2 regions of the Marinomonas sp. IMCC 4694 genome follow, and region 1 is predicted to be linked to the other one. Evidence: predicted binding sites of a transcription regulator. Region 1 holds the regulator's gene; the other holds the start of a gene.

Evidence for each region. The regulator LexA, encoded in region 1, represses DNA repair genes until DNA is damaged. The targets are predictions, from matches to a motif close to TACTGTNTANNTANACAGTA.
Region 2: a site for LexA is predicted at 3,049-3,068, ahead of uvrA (excinuclease ABC subunit UvrA). Genes of this name have one in related genera too.

What each region holds. Positions count from the first base shown of each region.
Region 1 covers NZ_VSRV01000001.1:1,557,000-1,564,679, forward strand. Annotated here, with positions in the region: gene topA (type I DNA topoisomerase) at 1-2,536, shown strand, start outside; gene FXV75_RS07120 (DUF6586 family protein) at 2,533-3,003, shown strand; gene FXV75_RS07125 (hypothetical protein) at 3,006-3,269, shown strand; gene lexA (transcriptional repressor LexA) at 3,389-4,012, opposite strand; gene dinG (ATP-dependent DNA helicase DinG) at 4,082-6,205, shown strand; gene FXV75_RS07140 (DEAD/DEAH box helicase) at 6,314-7,672, shown strand.
Region 2 covers NZ_VSRV01000001.1:3,254,479-3,262,158, reverse strand. Annotated here, with positions in the region: gene uvrA (excinuclease ABC subunit UvrA) at 170-2,995, opposite strand; gene FXV75_RS14925 (MFS transporter) at 3,152-4,513, shown strand; gene ssb (single-stranded DNA-binding protein) at 4,551-5,279, shown strand; gene smrA (DNA endonuclease SmrA) at 5,386-5,967, shown strand; gene FXV75_RS14910 (insulinase family protein) at 6,119-7,680, shown strand, end outside.

The DNA.
Region 1 (7,680 bases):
AGGACACATTCGAGACTTGCCAACAGGTAAAACAGCCACCTCGACGCCTCAAGAGCGTGCGAAACAAGCCGCTTTGACGCGAAAAATGAGCCCGGAAGAGAAGCTCGTATACAGAAGCAATAAATCTCGCCAGCAACTGATTTCCAGAATGGGCGTCGATCCAGAAAATAATTGGAAAGCGCATTATGAAATTCTACCAGGCAAAGAAAAGGTCGTTGATGAGCTTAAACGCCTAGCTAAAAACGCCGACACCATTTACCTCGCAACGGATTTGGATAGAGAGGGTGAGGCCATTGCGTGGCACCTTCGCGAAGCCATTGGCGGTGATGATAGCCGCTACAAACGCGTCGTTTTTAACGAAATCACTAAAAAAGCCATTAAAGCGGCGTTCGAAACCCCGTCAGAACTGGATATGGATCGAGTTAATGCTCAGCAAGCGCGTCGTTTTTTAGATCGTATTGTTGGTTTTATGGTATCGCCTTTATTGTGGGCAAAAGTCGCTCGTGGTTTATCAGCGGGTCGCGTTCAATCTGTTGCGGTGCGCTTAATCGTAGAGCGTGAAAAAGAAATTCGTGCGTTTGTTCCCGACGAGTTCTGGGAATTAGATGCTCTTTTAGCAACGCCTTCAAAAGATGTTATTAAATTTGAAGTAGCCAAATATCAAGAAAAAGAGTATCGACCGGTCAATCAAGCACAGTCAGATAAGCATGTTGCTCGCTTGGAAAATGCCAGCTATTTGGTGAGCAGTCGTGAAGATAAGCCGACAAGCAGCAAGCCGTCGGCGCCCTTTATTACGTCCACATTGCAGCAGGCCGCTAGCACACGGCTGGGTTATGGCGTTAAGAAAACCATGATGCTGGCCCAGCGCTTGTACGAGGGTGGTTACATAACTTACATGCGTACGGATTCCACCAATCTAAGTGTGGATGCTGTGGAGGCATTAAGAAGCTACATCCTGTCTCAATTTGGTGATAAGTATCTGCCAGAAGAGCCTATTCGATACAGCAGCAAGGAAGGTGCCCAAGAAGCACATGAAGCGATTCGCCCTTCTGATGTAACCGTTCGAGTAGACGACTTATTAGGGATGGAAAAAGACGCTCATCGCTTATATGACCTCATTCGTAGCCAATTCATGGCATGTCAAATGACGCCTGCGCAATACACCTCAACAACCATCACTGTAACCAGTGGCGATTATGAGTGTAAGGCGAGAGGTCGCATTTTACGCTTTGATGGTTATACGCGTGCCATGCAGACGGTGGTAAAAAAAGGAGAAGATAATATTTTGCCTGATGTAGAAAAGGGCGAATATTTATCTCTTCAAGAGCTGCTACCTGAGCAGCATTTTACTAAGCCTATTGCGCGTTTTGGTGAAGCAAGCCTTGTGAAAGAACTGGAAAAAAGAGGCATAGGTCGTCCTTCTACTTACGCCTCTATTATTTCAACCATTCAAGATCGGGGTTACGTGCGTGTTGAAAATCGGCGTTTTTATGCTGAAAAGATGGGTGATATTGTCACCGAGCGCTTGGTTGATAGTTTTAATGCGCTGATGAATTTTAGTTTTACAGCACAGATGGAAGAGCAGCTAGATCATATTGCTGAAGGTGATAAGGACTGGATTAAAACCCTAAACGCTTTTTATAAAGATTTTAGTTCGGTTCTAGCCAAAGCAGAGTCCGTCGAGGACGGTATGATGCTTAATGAACCGACGCCAACGGACATAGAATGTCCAACCTGCTCGCGTCCTATGCAAATTCGCACCGCCAGTACCGGTGTGTTTATGTCTTGTTCTGGTTATGCGTTGCCACCAAAAGAACGTTGTAAGGCAACAATTAACTTAATTCGCGGAGACGAAGCAATAGCGGTTGACGATGAAGAGGGTGAGTCTAAAGCTCTGATCAATAAGCATCGCTGCAAAATCTGCGGCTCAGCGATGGACAGTTACTTGATGGATGAGCATCGCAAACTGCATGTCTGTGGTAACAATCCAGCTTGTTCTGGTTATGAAGTGGAAAATGGCGTCTTTAAAATCAAGGGCTACGACGGTCCTGTGCTTGAGTGTGACAAGTGTACTTCTGAGATGCAGCTTAAAACCGGGCGATTCGGTAAGTATTTTGGCTGCACCAATGAAGCGTGCAAAAACACGCGTAAACTGCTGAAAAGCGGTGAAGCTGCGCCACCAAAAATGGACCCTGTTCCAATGCCGGATCTTGCTTGTCAAAAAGTAGAAGACCATTATGTTCTCAGAGATGGTGCGACGGGCTTATTTTTAGCGGCCAGTCAGTTTCCACGTAAGCGTGAAACGCGCGCGCCTTTGGTTGAAGAGCTGCTGCCTTATATGGATCAAATCGATCCAAAGTACCATTTCTTTAAAAAAGCGCCAAAGAAAGACGCAGAAGGTCGCCCTGCTATTATTCGTTACAGCCGAAAAACCAAAGAGCAATATGTAATGAGTGAAGAAGAAGGCAAGCCAACGGGTTGGAAGGCTTTTTATGTTGGATCAAAGTGGGTGATTGAGGAAGGTAAGAAAAAATGAGCAGTGCGAGTTTGGCGAGTGTAACAAATCAAAAGCTCGATACCGCTAGGCGCTTAATCCAGCAAGGTAAAACAAGCGATGAAGCGTGGTTAAATGCGGGTTTAGAAAGCTCGGCGGTATTTCAATTAAGAAGTGCACTTAACGGCTTATTAAAAGAAGTGTCGTCGTCTTATTCCTTATCAAGCTCGTTGGATGTGAATACATTGCTTGCTGAGACCACCAATAAGCAGATTGTAGTGCCGGTTTTGGCTGAGCTAGCGGATTTGTTATTGCGTTCTGAATCATGGTTTTATCAGCTCAATCAAGCGTATCTGGTACAGTTTGAATGTCGTTCGGCGCCGTCTTCTGTAGTGCAGTCTGATGCTATCATTGGTCGTGGGAGTGACGCAGGGGCGTCGGTAAGTTTTTACTTGGCTAAATTGGTTGAGTTGGTTTTACGTTTTAGAGAAGAGTCATCAGAGTATTAAGTATGAAAGAGTCCTATCTGGAAATTGTTGAGTTGGATAATGGTGATATTGTGTTACGTCCAGCCAGTGAAGAGGGTCAAGAAACAGAGCCTTTGGCAACGTTAACCATTTCCGATGATACCCGTTCTTATTTGAAGGATCGTTATTTTGATCTGGCTAAACACATGTTTCATGCTGGTATTGACTTTGTGTATTCAGAAGATGGTGATTTTGATGAAGCATATGACGCGGTAGAAGAAGAGTTAAGGCCTAAAATTCTGCATTGATTGCAACGTTCTCAAGTCTCTGTGCACGAAACCGACATTAAAAAGCGAAGTTATTACTTCGCTTTTTAATGGGTAGGGTGTGTATAAATGACATTATGTTATGGATGTGTTGCGAAAGGTTAATGGCCTTGGCGAATAACTCCTACTGACAGCCCTTCAATGGCAAAGTCCTCGGTTTCAAGGTCAACAATAATATCATTAAACGCTTCGTTCTCTGGCATGAGTCTGACGATATGACCGTTCTGTTCGAATCGTTTCACCGTGACTTCGTCACCAATACGAGCCACAACAATTTGACCATTGCGCACGCTGGTGGTTTTATGGACTGCCAACAGGTCACCTTCCATGATGCCAATGTCTTTCATGCTGGTTCCTGAGACCGATAAAAAATAATCCGCCTGTGGGGAAAACATCGTAGCCGGTATATTAACGTGGGAAGCAATGTTTTCTTGAGCTAAAATAGGAAAACCCGCAGCGACCTTGCCGATAACAGGCAGACCGAGATCTTCTTTTGCTTCTTCATTAATGGCACGATCCACCAAGCGAATGCCACGGGATGCACCAGACAGCATTTCTATTGCGCCCTTTTTGCATAAGGCTTTCAAATGCTCTTCGGCCGCATTGGGAGATTTAAACCCAAGCCGACGTGCGATTTCAGCTCTTGTGGGAGGAAAACCTGTTTCACCAATAAATTCGCGAATGGTTTCTAATACGTCAGATTGTCTTTGCGTTAATTTAATCATAGGGCATCTGGTTGTTTATACAGTAACTGTTATTATATACAGCATTCTTAACGATACTCAATAATATAAATGCTTTCAGACGAACTAAAAAAACAAATTCAACTTGCATACCGAGCGTCATTGGATGCCAAGTCACACAAACCAAGGGCTGGGCAGCGCCAAATGATTGGTGCGATTGCGCGCACCTTGGGAAACATCAAACAAGGTTCGGAAGGTGAGCGACTGGATGAAAAGCACGTTGCTGTAATCGAAGCGGGGACAGGGACGGGGAAAACGTTGTCTTATTGTTTAGCCGCGATCCCTATCGCCAAAGCGCGTGGACTGACACTGATTATCTCGACCGCTACGGTCGCGTTGCAGGAGCAGATTTTACATAAGGAATTGCCTGATCTTCTTGAGCACACGGAGTTGACCTTTAAGTATACACTCGCTAAAGGGCGAGGACGGTATTTGTGTTTGAACAACCTAGAAGGTTTTTTAAACTCAGAAGAGCAAGCAATGGACGACATGTTTGCTGGGTTGTTTGAGCAGCATTTAAGTTCTGAGGATATAAACACTGTCTTGTATCAAGAAATGGACGCAGCCTTGTCAAAAGGGGAGTGGGATGGCGATAAAGACAATTGGGCGGGTGTTGTACGAGACCAAGACTGGCGACGCTTAACGACCGACCATCAGCAGTGTACTAATCGCAATTGTGCAAATTATTCCGCGTGCCCATTTTTTAAAGCACGAGCAGAAATTGAGGTAGCCGATGTCATTGTTGCCAACCATGACTTAGTATTGGCTGACTTATCTCTGGGGGGGGGTGCCATTCTTACGCCGCCTAAAGAAACCATTTATGTCTTTGATGAAGGTCATCACCTACCAGATAAAGCCATAGGTCATTTTCGACATGACGTCCGCTTGCAGCAAAGCATCACTTGGTTGCGTCAGTTAGAAAAAAACTTGGTTAATTTAAAACAAGAACTCACTGACGATGTCAGCTTGACAGGGCAGTTGTTACTTAAAATTCCTCAGCAAATCCAAAGTATTGTGAATTTTATTCAATACGCCCAACAAGGTCTCGCGCCTTACATTCAGGGTTTAGGTCTGGATAGGGAAAATAATCAACACCGATTTGAATTTGGTTTAATCCCAGACGAACTTCGTCAGCTGTCCTACAGCTTGCAGACTTCGTATCAAAAACTCTTCAACAATATCGAAAGCATTCAAGACGAATGTAAAAAAACCAAGCAAAACGAAGGAATGGGGGTAACGCCAGAAACGGCTGAAACTTGGCAGCCCATTTTAGGTGTGATTCTTGGTCGGCTTGAGCAATGCGTAGGTTTGTGGCAATTGTACTCTACTGTAGATGACCAAAACTATCCGCCTAATGCGCGCTGGCTTGTTTTGTCAGGGCAGGGCATGGAGCAAGATATTGAATTGGGCGGATCTCCGATCTTGGCGGCAAATACGCTTAGGCAGCAACTCTGGGATAAATGTTTTGGTGCGGTGGTCACTTCTGCAACTTTAACGGCATTAAATCAATTTCATCGCTTTAACATGCGTTCTGGTGTGCCGCGCGAAAGTGAATATTTACGAGTCATTAGTCCTTTTGATTTTAAAGCCAACGGCTTGCTGGTCGTCCCTAATATGGAGCACGAGCCCAATCGTGTTGAGCAACACACGGCTGAAATTATTGCCTACCTTGATAAAAATGTGAACGCTGAAAAAGGCAGTTTAGTATTGTTTTCATCTCGTCGACAGATGGAAGAAGTGGCGCAATCTTTGGCAGTCGGATTACAAGATATTTTATTAATGCAGGGGGAGCAGTCTAAGCGGGTTATTTTAGATTCCCACAAAGCGCGCATTGACGCTGGCAAAGGCAGTCTATTGCTTGGGTTGGCAAGCTTTGCTGAAGGGGTGGACTTGCCGGGCGAGTATTTAACATGCGTATTCATAGCTAAAATTCCGTTTGCTGTGCCTGATGACCCTGTAGAGGCCACGTTAGCGGAATGGATTCAAAAACGTGGTGGTAATCCTTTCATGGAAATTACCATTCCTGATGCGTCATTGAGGCTTATTCAAGCCACGGGAAGGCTCCTAAGAAGTGAAACGGACGAGGGTGAAATACACATACTAGACAAGCGTTTGCGTACCAAGCGGTATGGATCCCAGTTAATTAACAGTCTGCCGCCTTATCGTTTTCAATAGTGACGCCGAACAAACCACAAGCAAGGGGTGATAAAGCCTGATCAATTAGGTACACTCCGTGCAAAGATACTTACCCTTACAACATAATAGAAGCGTATAGATTCCAATATGGAAAACCAAAATCAACAGATACCTCAAGACACTACTGCAAAACCAAAACGTTCTCGCCGACCTAGCAAACGCACTAAAAGTAACGACGACGCGTCCAGCTCACCTCAAGAGCATCCTCAGATTAGTCACGAGACGCCTTTAAACGAGCGTGCTAAAAACAGCATTTGGTCTATTGACGATTTCCCTGTTGAAGAGGTGGAAGGCAAGTTACGCTTTCACGATCTAAACATTCCAGACAGGGTAATAAAGTCCATTGCCGAAATGGGGTTTGAATACTGTAGTGAGATTCAGGCTGAAACGTTACCGATGACTTTATTGGGCTATGACATCATTGGTCAAGCACAAACGGGAACGGGCAAAACCGCTGCGTTTTTAATCGCTATGATCAGTGACTTTTTAGACTATCCGTTGGAAGAAAAGCGCCCTAACAATTTTGCGCGCGGCTTGATTATTGCCCCAACTCGAGAGTTAGCGATTCAAATTGCTGACGAGGCCATTAAATTAACCACAAACTGCCATTTAAACGTGGTGACTCTGGTGGGCGGGTTAAGTTACGAAAAGCAAAAAATAGCCCTAGAAACTGAAAATGTTGACATCTTGGTCGCCACGCCTGGACGTTTGCTGGATTTTGCACGCAGCCGTAAAGTGCAATTGGGTAAGGTTGAGTGTTTGGTACTGGATGAAGCTGATCGTATGTTGTCTATGGGTTTTATCCCTGACGTGAAAAGTATTATTCGCATGACGCCGCACAAGGAAAGCCGTCAAACCATGTTATTCAGTGCAACTTTCCCAAAAGACATTCAGGCACTGGCTCAACAATGGACGTATTTTCCTAAAGAAGTTTCGGTTGTCCCGAAAGAGGCAACTAACCAGAATATTGAGCAAGTGATTTATACGGTTGAAGCAGATCAAAAGTGGCCGGTGCTTAAACAGTTAATCCAAGAAAATGGCGGTCAACGCACGATTATATTTGCCAATCGTCGAGACGAAACCCGTGATTTGTACGAGCGCTTACGTAAAGCCAATATTAATTGCGCTATTTTATCAGGCGAAGTCGCGCAAGATAAACGCGTGAAAACACTGAAAAACTTCAAAGAAGGCATTATTCAAGTGTTGGTTGCTACCGATGTGGCAGGTCGTGGTATCCATGTTGATAACGTTGAGCTAGTGGTTAATTACTCATTGCCAGAAGACCCAGAAGATTACGTACACCGTATTGGTCGAACCGGTCGAGGTGGTGAAACGGGTAAGTCAGTCAGTTTCGCCAGCGAAGACGATGCTTTTATGATTCCTGAAATTGAAAAAGTCGTCGGCGAAAGTATTCGCTGTGAATACATGGTTGATACGTCTCGATAAAAATCACT
Region 2 (7,680 bases), 1.7 Mb from region 1:
CGAGCTATTAGCTCGGCTTTTTTTTGTGTGTAGTTTATGTCTTCGGTTAAGTGATTTGATTAATTAACTTGGGAACGGCTTGGCAAAACACAGGATGTTATTTGTTCTGTGTTTTGCTTTTTTATGTTTGAAAGTTAAAATGCTGATCGTAAGTTTTGACGGCCGCGCCCTATGCTTTTAACATTGGCTTTAAAAATCGTCCAGTATGAGATTGTTTAACGTCTCCAATGTGCTCGGGAGTGCCTTCTGCTACGATAAAACCTCCTCCACTGCCACCCTCTGGGCCTAAATCGATAATCCAGTCCGCTGTTTTGATAACATCCAGATTGTGTTCAATGACAACCACGGTGTTGCCATGGTCTCTTAGACGATGAAGAACAGTAAGAAGTTGTTCGATATCCGCAAAATGGAGACCTGTAGTGGGTTCGTCAAGTATATAAAGCGTAGTGCCTGTGTCCCTTTTTGAAAGTTCTTTGGCCAATTTAACCCGTTGTGCTTCGCCACCGGATAGTGTTGTTGCTGCTTGCCCAAGTCGTATGTAGCCGAGTCCAACGTCCATGAGGGTCTGTAGCTTTCTAGCGATAGAGGGGACGGGATCAAAAAAATCACGAGCATCTTCAATGGTCATTTCTAAACATTGATGGATGTTTTTCCCTTTATAGTGTATTTCAAGGGTTTCGCGATTATAGCGTTTGCCTTTACAGGTATCGCACGGTACGTACACATCAGGTAGAAAGTGCATTTCTACTTTAATGACGCCATCGCCCTGACAGGCTTCGCAGCGCCCCCCCTTTACGTTGAAACTGAATCGGCCTGGTTTATAACCACGCGACCGTGATTCTTGAGTGGCTGAAAATAGCTCTCTCATTGGAGTGAAAATGCCAGTATAGGTTGCAGGGTTAGATCGTGGTGTACGTCCAATTGGGCTTTGGTTAATATCGACACATTTATCGAATAAGTCCAATCCTTCTATTTTATCGTGTGGCGCGGCTTTTAGTGTGGTCGCTCCGTTCAGTGCTGTTGCTGCCAATGGGTATAAGGTACCGTTGATTAGAGTCGATTTACCTGATCCTGACACCCCGGTTACGCACGTCATCACGCCTACAGGAATACGCAGGTCAACGGTATTAAGGTTATTGCCTGTAGCGCCTAGTAAGCTCAAGTACTTATTCTCTTTGGCGGTGTGGCGAAAGGTTGGGATCTCAATTTTTCGTTTACCGGTGAGGTATTGTCCCGTGATTGATTCTGCGCAATCCATAATGTCTTGTGGCGTCCCGCTGGCAATAATTTCTCCTCCATGTATACCGGCACCTGGTCCAATGTCTACGACAAAGTCGGCAATACGAATGGCGTCTTCATCATGCTCTACGACGATCACGGTGTTGCCAAGGTCTCGTAATCTGGTCAATGTAGCGATTAAGCGCTCATTATCGCGTTGGTGTAAACCAATGGAGGGTTCATCAAGAATATACATAACACCGACGAGTCCTGCGCCTATTTGACTTGCAAGTCGAATGCGTTGTGCTTCACCACCCGACAACGAATCGGCCTTACGATCGAGTGTTAGGTAGTCTAAGCCGACATTGACTAAAAACGTCAGTCGCTCGCAGATTTCCTTTAGTATTTTGGAGGCTATTTCACCACGCGAGCCGGGTAGCTCGAGTGTTTCAAAGTATTTTAGGCATTCAGCAATGGGGTAAGTAACGACGTCAGGTAACGTTTGTTCTTTGATGAATACGTTGCGTGCTGAACGGTTGAGGCGAGACCCACGGCATTCTGGGCAGGGTTGCACGCTGATGTACTGAGATAAATCATCTCGAACACTGTCTGATTCGGTTTCATGATAGCGGCGTTGTAAATTGGGTATAACGCCTTCGAATGCGTGAGAGCGTGTCATTTTATCACCACGCTCATTGATATAAACAAAGTCTATTTTGTCTTTGCCAGAGCCTTGTAAGATACGTTTTTTAAAGTCATCGGGTATGTCTTGATATTTAGATTCGATGTTAAAACCGTAATGTTTTGCCAGAGCGCTTAGTTGCTGGTAATAGAAAATGCTGCGTCGCCCCCAGCCACGAATGGCACCTTCGGCTAAAGTCAGTGTTTCATCTTGAATGATTCTGTCCGGGTCAAACATTTGGTGCGTACCCAGTCCATCACAGGTTTGGCAGGCGCCATTAGGGTTGTTAAATGAAAACAAACGAGGTTCGAGTTCGGTTAAGCTATAGCCACATACTGGGCATGCAAATTTGCTCGAAAAAATATACTCTTCTTTTTCATTGTCCATATTAATGACTTTAGCAATGCCATCGGATAACCCTAAACAGGTTTCAAATGATTCTGCTAAGCGTAGCTGTAAATCTGACCGGACTTTAAAGCGATCAATCACGACTTCTATGGTGTGTTTCTTGTTTTTCTCAAGCGCTGGTGCGTCATCTAAATCGACTACAATGCCGTCAATTCGGGCGCGAATAAACCCTTTAGACAGTAAATCGCTGATCACGTGCAGCTGCTCGCCTTTGCGGTCTTTCACGATCGGTGCGAGCAGCATCATTTTGGTTTCTTCGGGCAGCGATATAACTTTATCAACCATTTGTGATATGGTTTGCGCTTCAAGTGGCTCGCCATGATCAGGGCAGCGAGGTTGTCCTGCGCGAGCAAATAACAATCGCAGATAATCGTAGATTTCTGTTATTGTTCCTACGGTGGATCGTGGATTATGTGATGTAGATTTTTGCTCTATGGAAATGGCAGGCGACAAACCTTCTATGTGATCGATGTCCGGCTTTTCCATCATTGATAGGAACTGTCTAGCGTAAGTTGAGAGCGATTCCACATAGCGGCGTTGACCCTCTGCGTACAGCGTATCAAACGCGAGAGAGGATTTGCCTGACCCCGACAAGCCTGTAATCACTACTAATTTATCTCGTGGGATGTCTAGGTCCACATTTTTCAGATTATGAGTGCGTGCCCCGCGTAGGGTAATGGTATCCATGAGTCTCCAGTATGAAGTCGATCACCATACGGTAATCTGCGAGTAAATTAAATAACTGTCTATTTTTACAGTAGTTGAAATGGAGCTTCAACGGTATTTTTTGTAAAATAGGCATCTTTTTCCCTGAACCTCCAAGTAAGTGGTTGTGATTTCACTATGGATCTACTCGAACGCCGTTCAGTCGTTGCTTTAGCGCTGATCTATTTATTTAGAATGTTAGGCCTGTTCTTGATTATGCCTGTGATTAGCGTTGCCGCCGATGGCTTGAGCGGAGCCGATGCTGCCTTGATTGGCACAGCGATTGGTGTGTATGGTTTAACACAAGCTAGCCTCCAAATTCCAATGGGCATGTGGTCTGATAAAATAGGTCGAAAGCGTGTGATCGTCATAGGTCTTTTGTTGTTTGCGGTAGGCAGCTTAATTTGTGCCAATGCCACTGACATTAATACCTTGATTATTGGTCGTGCTGTACAGGGATCAGGCGCTATTGCCAGCACACTTATGGCTTTATTAAGCGACGTGACAAGAGAGCAAAATCGGACCAAGGCCATGGCTATCGTCGGCATCAGTATTGGCGCGTCTTTTATGTTGTCTTTGGTTTTGGGGCCGTGGATTTTTGCGCTCGTCGGTTTGTCGGGCTTATTTTATCTTTCTTTGGCGTTGTCTTTGCTTGGCATAATATTAATTGTGTTTGCCGTGCCAAACAGCGTGCAACATACCTTTCGACGCGACACCACGCCGAGCCTGTTGGCGCTGGGTTTGGTGCTAAAAGATGCGCGTCTACGATTTTTAAACGTCAGTGTATTGTTGTTGCATGCAAGTTTAACCGCTTTGTTTGTGACTGTGCCGAATTTACTGATCCAGAAGTTCGACTTGCCTCTTGCTCAACACAGCTGGTTGTATTTTGCCATCATGGGTTTTGCCTTTGTAGGTATGCTACCATTAGTTATTGTTGCTGAAGCAAAAGGCAAGATGAAAGGCGTTTTAATTGCCGTGATGCTTTTGCTGGGCGTGAGTTCAATATTGCTGCAGTCTGCGACTTATGTGTGGGCTTTCGGTGCCTTATTATGGGTGTACTTTGTTGGTTTTAATTCATTAGAAGCGGTATTGCCTTCCCTAGTAAGTAAATTAGCACCGGTCGGCTATCGTGGAACAGCGATGGGGGTTTTTTCGACACATCAGTTTATGGGGTCGTTTTTGGGTGGTGTTGGTGGCGGTTGGCTCATGCAGCATCACTCAAGCGGAGGCGTCTTCTGGGTCGTTGGGGTTGTTTTTCTTGCGTGGTCTGTCGTGTGTGTATTTCAGCCAGCACCGCGCCAGCTGACCAGCCTAGCGTTTAGCCTGCCTGATCTGACAGAAGACAAAATACTAACCAAGTTGGCGGATCAACTTGCTGAAATCCAAGGAGTGGAAGGCATTCAAATATTTAAAGACGAGCAAACGGCTTACCTAAAAGTCGACAAAAAAACATTAGATAAAGAGGCTTTGTTGCGCATCGCGCCACAAATCGCTCTTTAAAAAACGTGATTCTATCTTTTAGTCGGAGAACAACGTCATGGCACGTGGAATAAACAAAGTAATTTTAATCGGTAACGCAGGCAATGATGCCGAAGTGCGTTTTATGCCGTCAGGCGCCGCCGTTGCAAACGTCAACTTGGCAACGTCCGAAAGCTGGCGTGACAAGCAAACCGGTCAGATGCAAGAGCGCACAGAATGGCACCGCGTAGCGTTTATGGATCGCGGCAATTTTCGTTTGGGTCAAATTGCCGGTGATTTCATTAAAAAAGGCTCTAAAATCTACGTCGAAGGATCTCTGCGAACACGCGAATGGGAAAAAGACGGCATTAAACGTTACACCACAGAAATCGTTGCCAATGAAATGCAGCTGTTAGATGGCCGTGGCGACAACAACGGAGGCGGTCAACAAGGTGGTTACGATGGCGGTCAGCAAGGCGGCTATGCTAATCAACAACCTCAGCAAGGAGGTTATGGCCAAGCCCCAGCACAGCAGGCGCCGCAAGGTTTTAATCAACCTCAAGGTGGCGGTTATAGCCAAGCGCCACAACAACCTGCGCACCAACAACCAGCACCGCAACAGGCCGCGCCTCAGTCGTTTGGAAGCTGGGGCGGCAATAACACCCCAACACCGCAGCAAGCTCCTGCTCAGGCCGCACCGCAACAGCGAGCGCCCCAGCAAGGTGCCCCGCAGCGTGCTCCAGCGCCTGAGCCCAAACCTCAGCAAGCGCCTAATTTTGATGATTTTGATGATGACATTCCGTTCTAGATACCAGCCTACAGGGTGTTAACAGTATAAAGGCTCCTTAAAGGGGCCTTTATTGCTCTATCGTTGCGTGTTGATCAAAATGAGTGATTTTAAAAAGGTATCAGTTGTGGATAGCGAAGATGAAACGTCTTTGTTCGCTCAAGAGGTGGCGGACATTAAGCGACTCGAAAAAAGCGAAGTATACCTTGGTAAAAAAGGCTCGCCAGTGGATTTTTTACCACGTCAAAAAGCCGCAACCATCGCCCAAGAGGCAGATAGAAATCCTTTGTCGCAGGATTATGTGGAAAAAGTTGAGCCAAGCGACGTGCTCGAATACAAGCGTTCAGGCGTGCAAGATGGGGTATTTAAGCGATTAAGGCAAGGTAAGTATGGCATTGAGGCGCGATTGGATCTGCATCGTCATACGGTGGCTCAAGCTCGTGAGCAGGTGTATCAATTTGCGGATGATTGTTTGCGTAACGACATTCGTGTGGCGATCATCGTGCATGGAAAAGGCGATCGAACCCCTGACCCTGATAGTCGTGCGATGATCAAAAGCTATATTAATAAATGGCTCAAAGATTTGGATCAAGTCATGGCGTTTCATAGTGCTCAGCGTTATCACGGTGGTTTAGGTTCTGTATATGTACTGTTTAAAAAAACCGAAAAAGCGCGCTTAGAAGATTGGGAAAAACACCAAAAACGTTAATGTCGATGGTTTTTCCTGATTGAGTCATCACGTTAGTTCGTGCAGTAAAAGCCATATTTTTGCTATAATCCCGCCACTTTGTCGTCTTGAGATTGTCCAGATGACCCCAAAACACAGTAATCATTAAATTCTAATTTTATCGAGGTTGAGAATGCCAAACAGCACCGCGCACCATCCTGCGTTTACGTTTCTTCGCAGTGAATTTATCGACGCTCTCAATGTGACAGTTCAAGAGTTTGAGCACGTGGTGACGGGAGCAAAGCATTTCCATATTGCCTCTGACAATGATGAAAACGTGTTTTTAGTAGGATTGAAAACCGTTCCTACGGATTCTTGCGGCGTAGCGCATATTTTAGAACATACCGTCTTGTGCGGTTCCGAGCGTTTTCCCGTGCGTGATCCCTTTTTTATGATGATTCGTCGTTCGTTAAATACGTTTATGAATGCCTTCACATCGTCTGATTGGACCGCCTATCCGTTTGCCAGCAAAAACAAGAAAGACTTCAATAATTTATTGGGTGTGTATTTAGACGCGGTCTTTTTCTCACGTTTGGATGAATTGGACTTCTCCCAAGAAGGTCATCGTTTGGAGTTTGCTGAGCCCGACAATGCAGATTCTGATTTGACGTTTAAAGGGGTGGTGTTCAATGAAATGAAAGGTGCCATGAGCTCTACCACGTCGGTGTTGTGGCAAACGCTGACCAAATATCTCTTTCCGAACAACACGTATCATTTTAATTCCGGCGGTGAACCGACGGATATTCCCGATTTGTCGTATCAAGATTTGCTGGCGTTTTATCGTACGCATTATCACCCATCGAATGCGGTCTTTATGACCTTCGGTGACATTCCGGCCGACACGTTACAAGCGGAATTTGAAGAGAAAGTGCTCAGTCGTTTTGAGCGCTTGGAAGCGCAAGTGAGTGTGCCGAATGCGAAGCGCTATTTTTCGCCAGTGCGTGTTGAAGAAGGCTATGCTGCGGAAGAAGTCAAAGCCGACGGAAGTCATGTGGTGGTCGGTTGGTTGTTGGGCGAAAGCACCGATTTAAACCAGCAGTTTGAAGCGCAACTGCTCTCGAGTGTTTTGTTGGATAACAGTGCTTCGCCTTTGCTTCGTGCATTGGAAAACAGTGATTTAGGGCGTGCCCCTTCACCCTTGTGCGGATTAGAAGACAGCAATAAAGAAATGAGTTTCATGTGTGGCTTAGAAGGTGTGAAGCGTGAAGACGCGCCGAATGTTGAAGCGCTTGTGTTATCTACGCTGGAAAGTATTGCAGAAAAAGGCGTGCCACAGGAGATGGTTGACGCCATGCTGCATCAATTAGAATTGAGTCAGCGTGAAGTCGGCGGTGGTAGCTACCCTTATGGCTTGCAGCTTATTTTGGCGGGCTTGTCGACCGCGGTGCATGCGGGCGACGTGATTGCTCAGTTGGATTTAGACCCTGTCATTCACGCTATGCGCGAAAAAGTTCAAAATAAAGATTATATTCCGAATTTGATTCAAACGTTATTGCTGTCGAATGCGCACCGTGTGACGGTTACACTCAGCCCAGATGATGCTTTAGAAGCACGTCGTGATCAGGCGGAAAAAGACCGCTTGAGTCAGATCAAAGCGGCTTTATCAGACGTTGAAAAACAACATATTATCGAGCGCAGCGCGGCCCTTAAAGTACGTCAATCTCAGGTTGACGACATGAGTATTCTGCCTAAAGT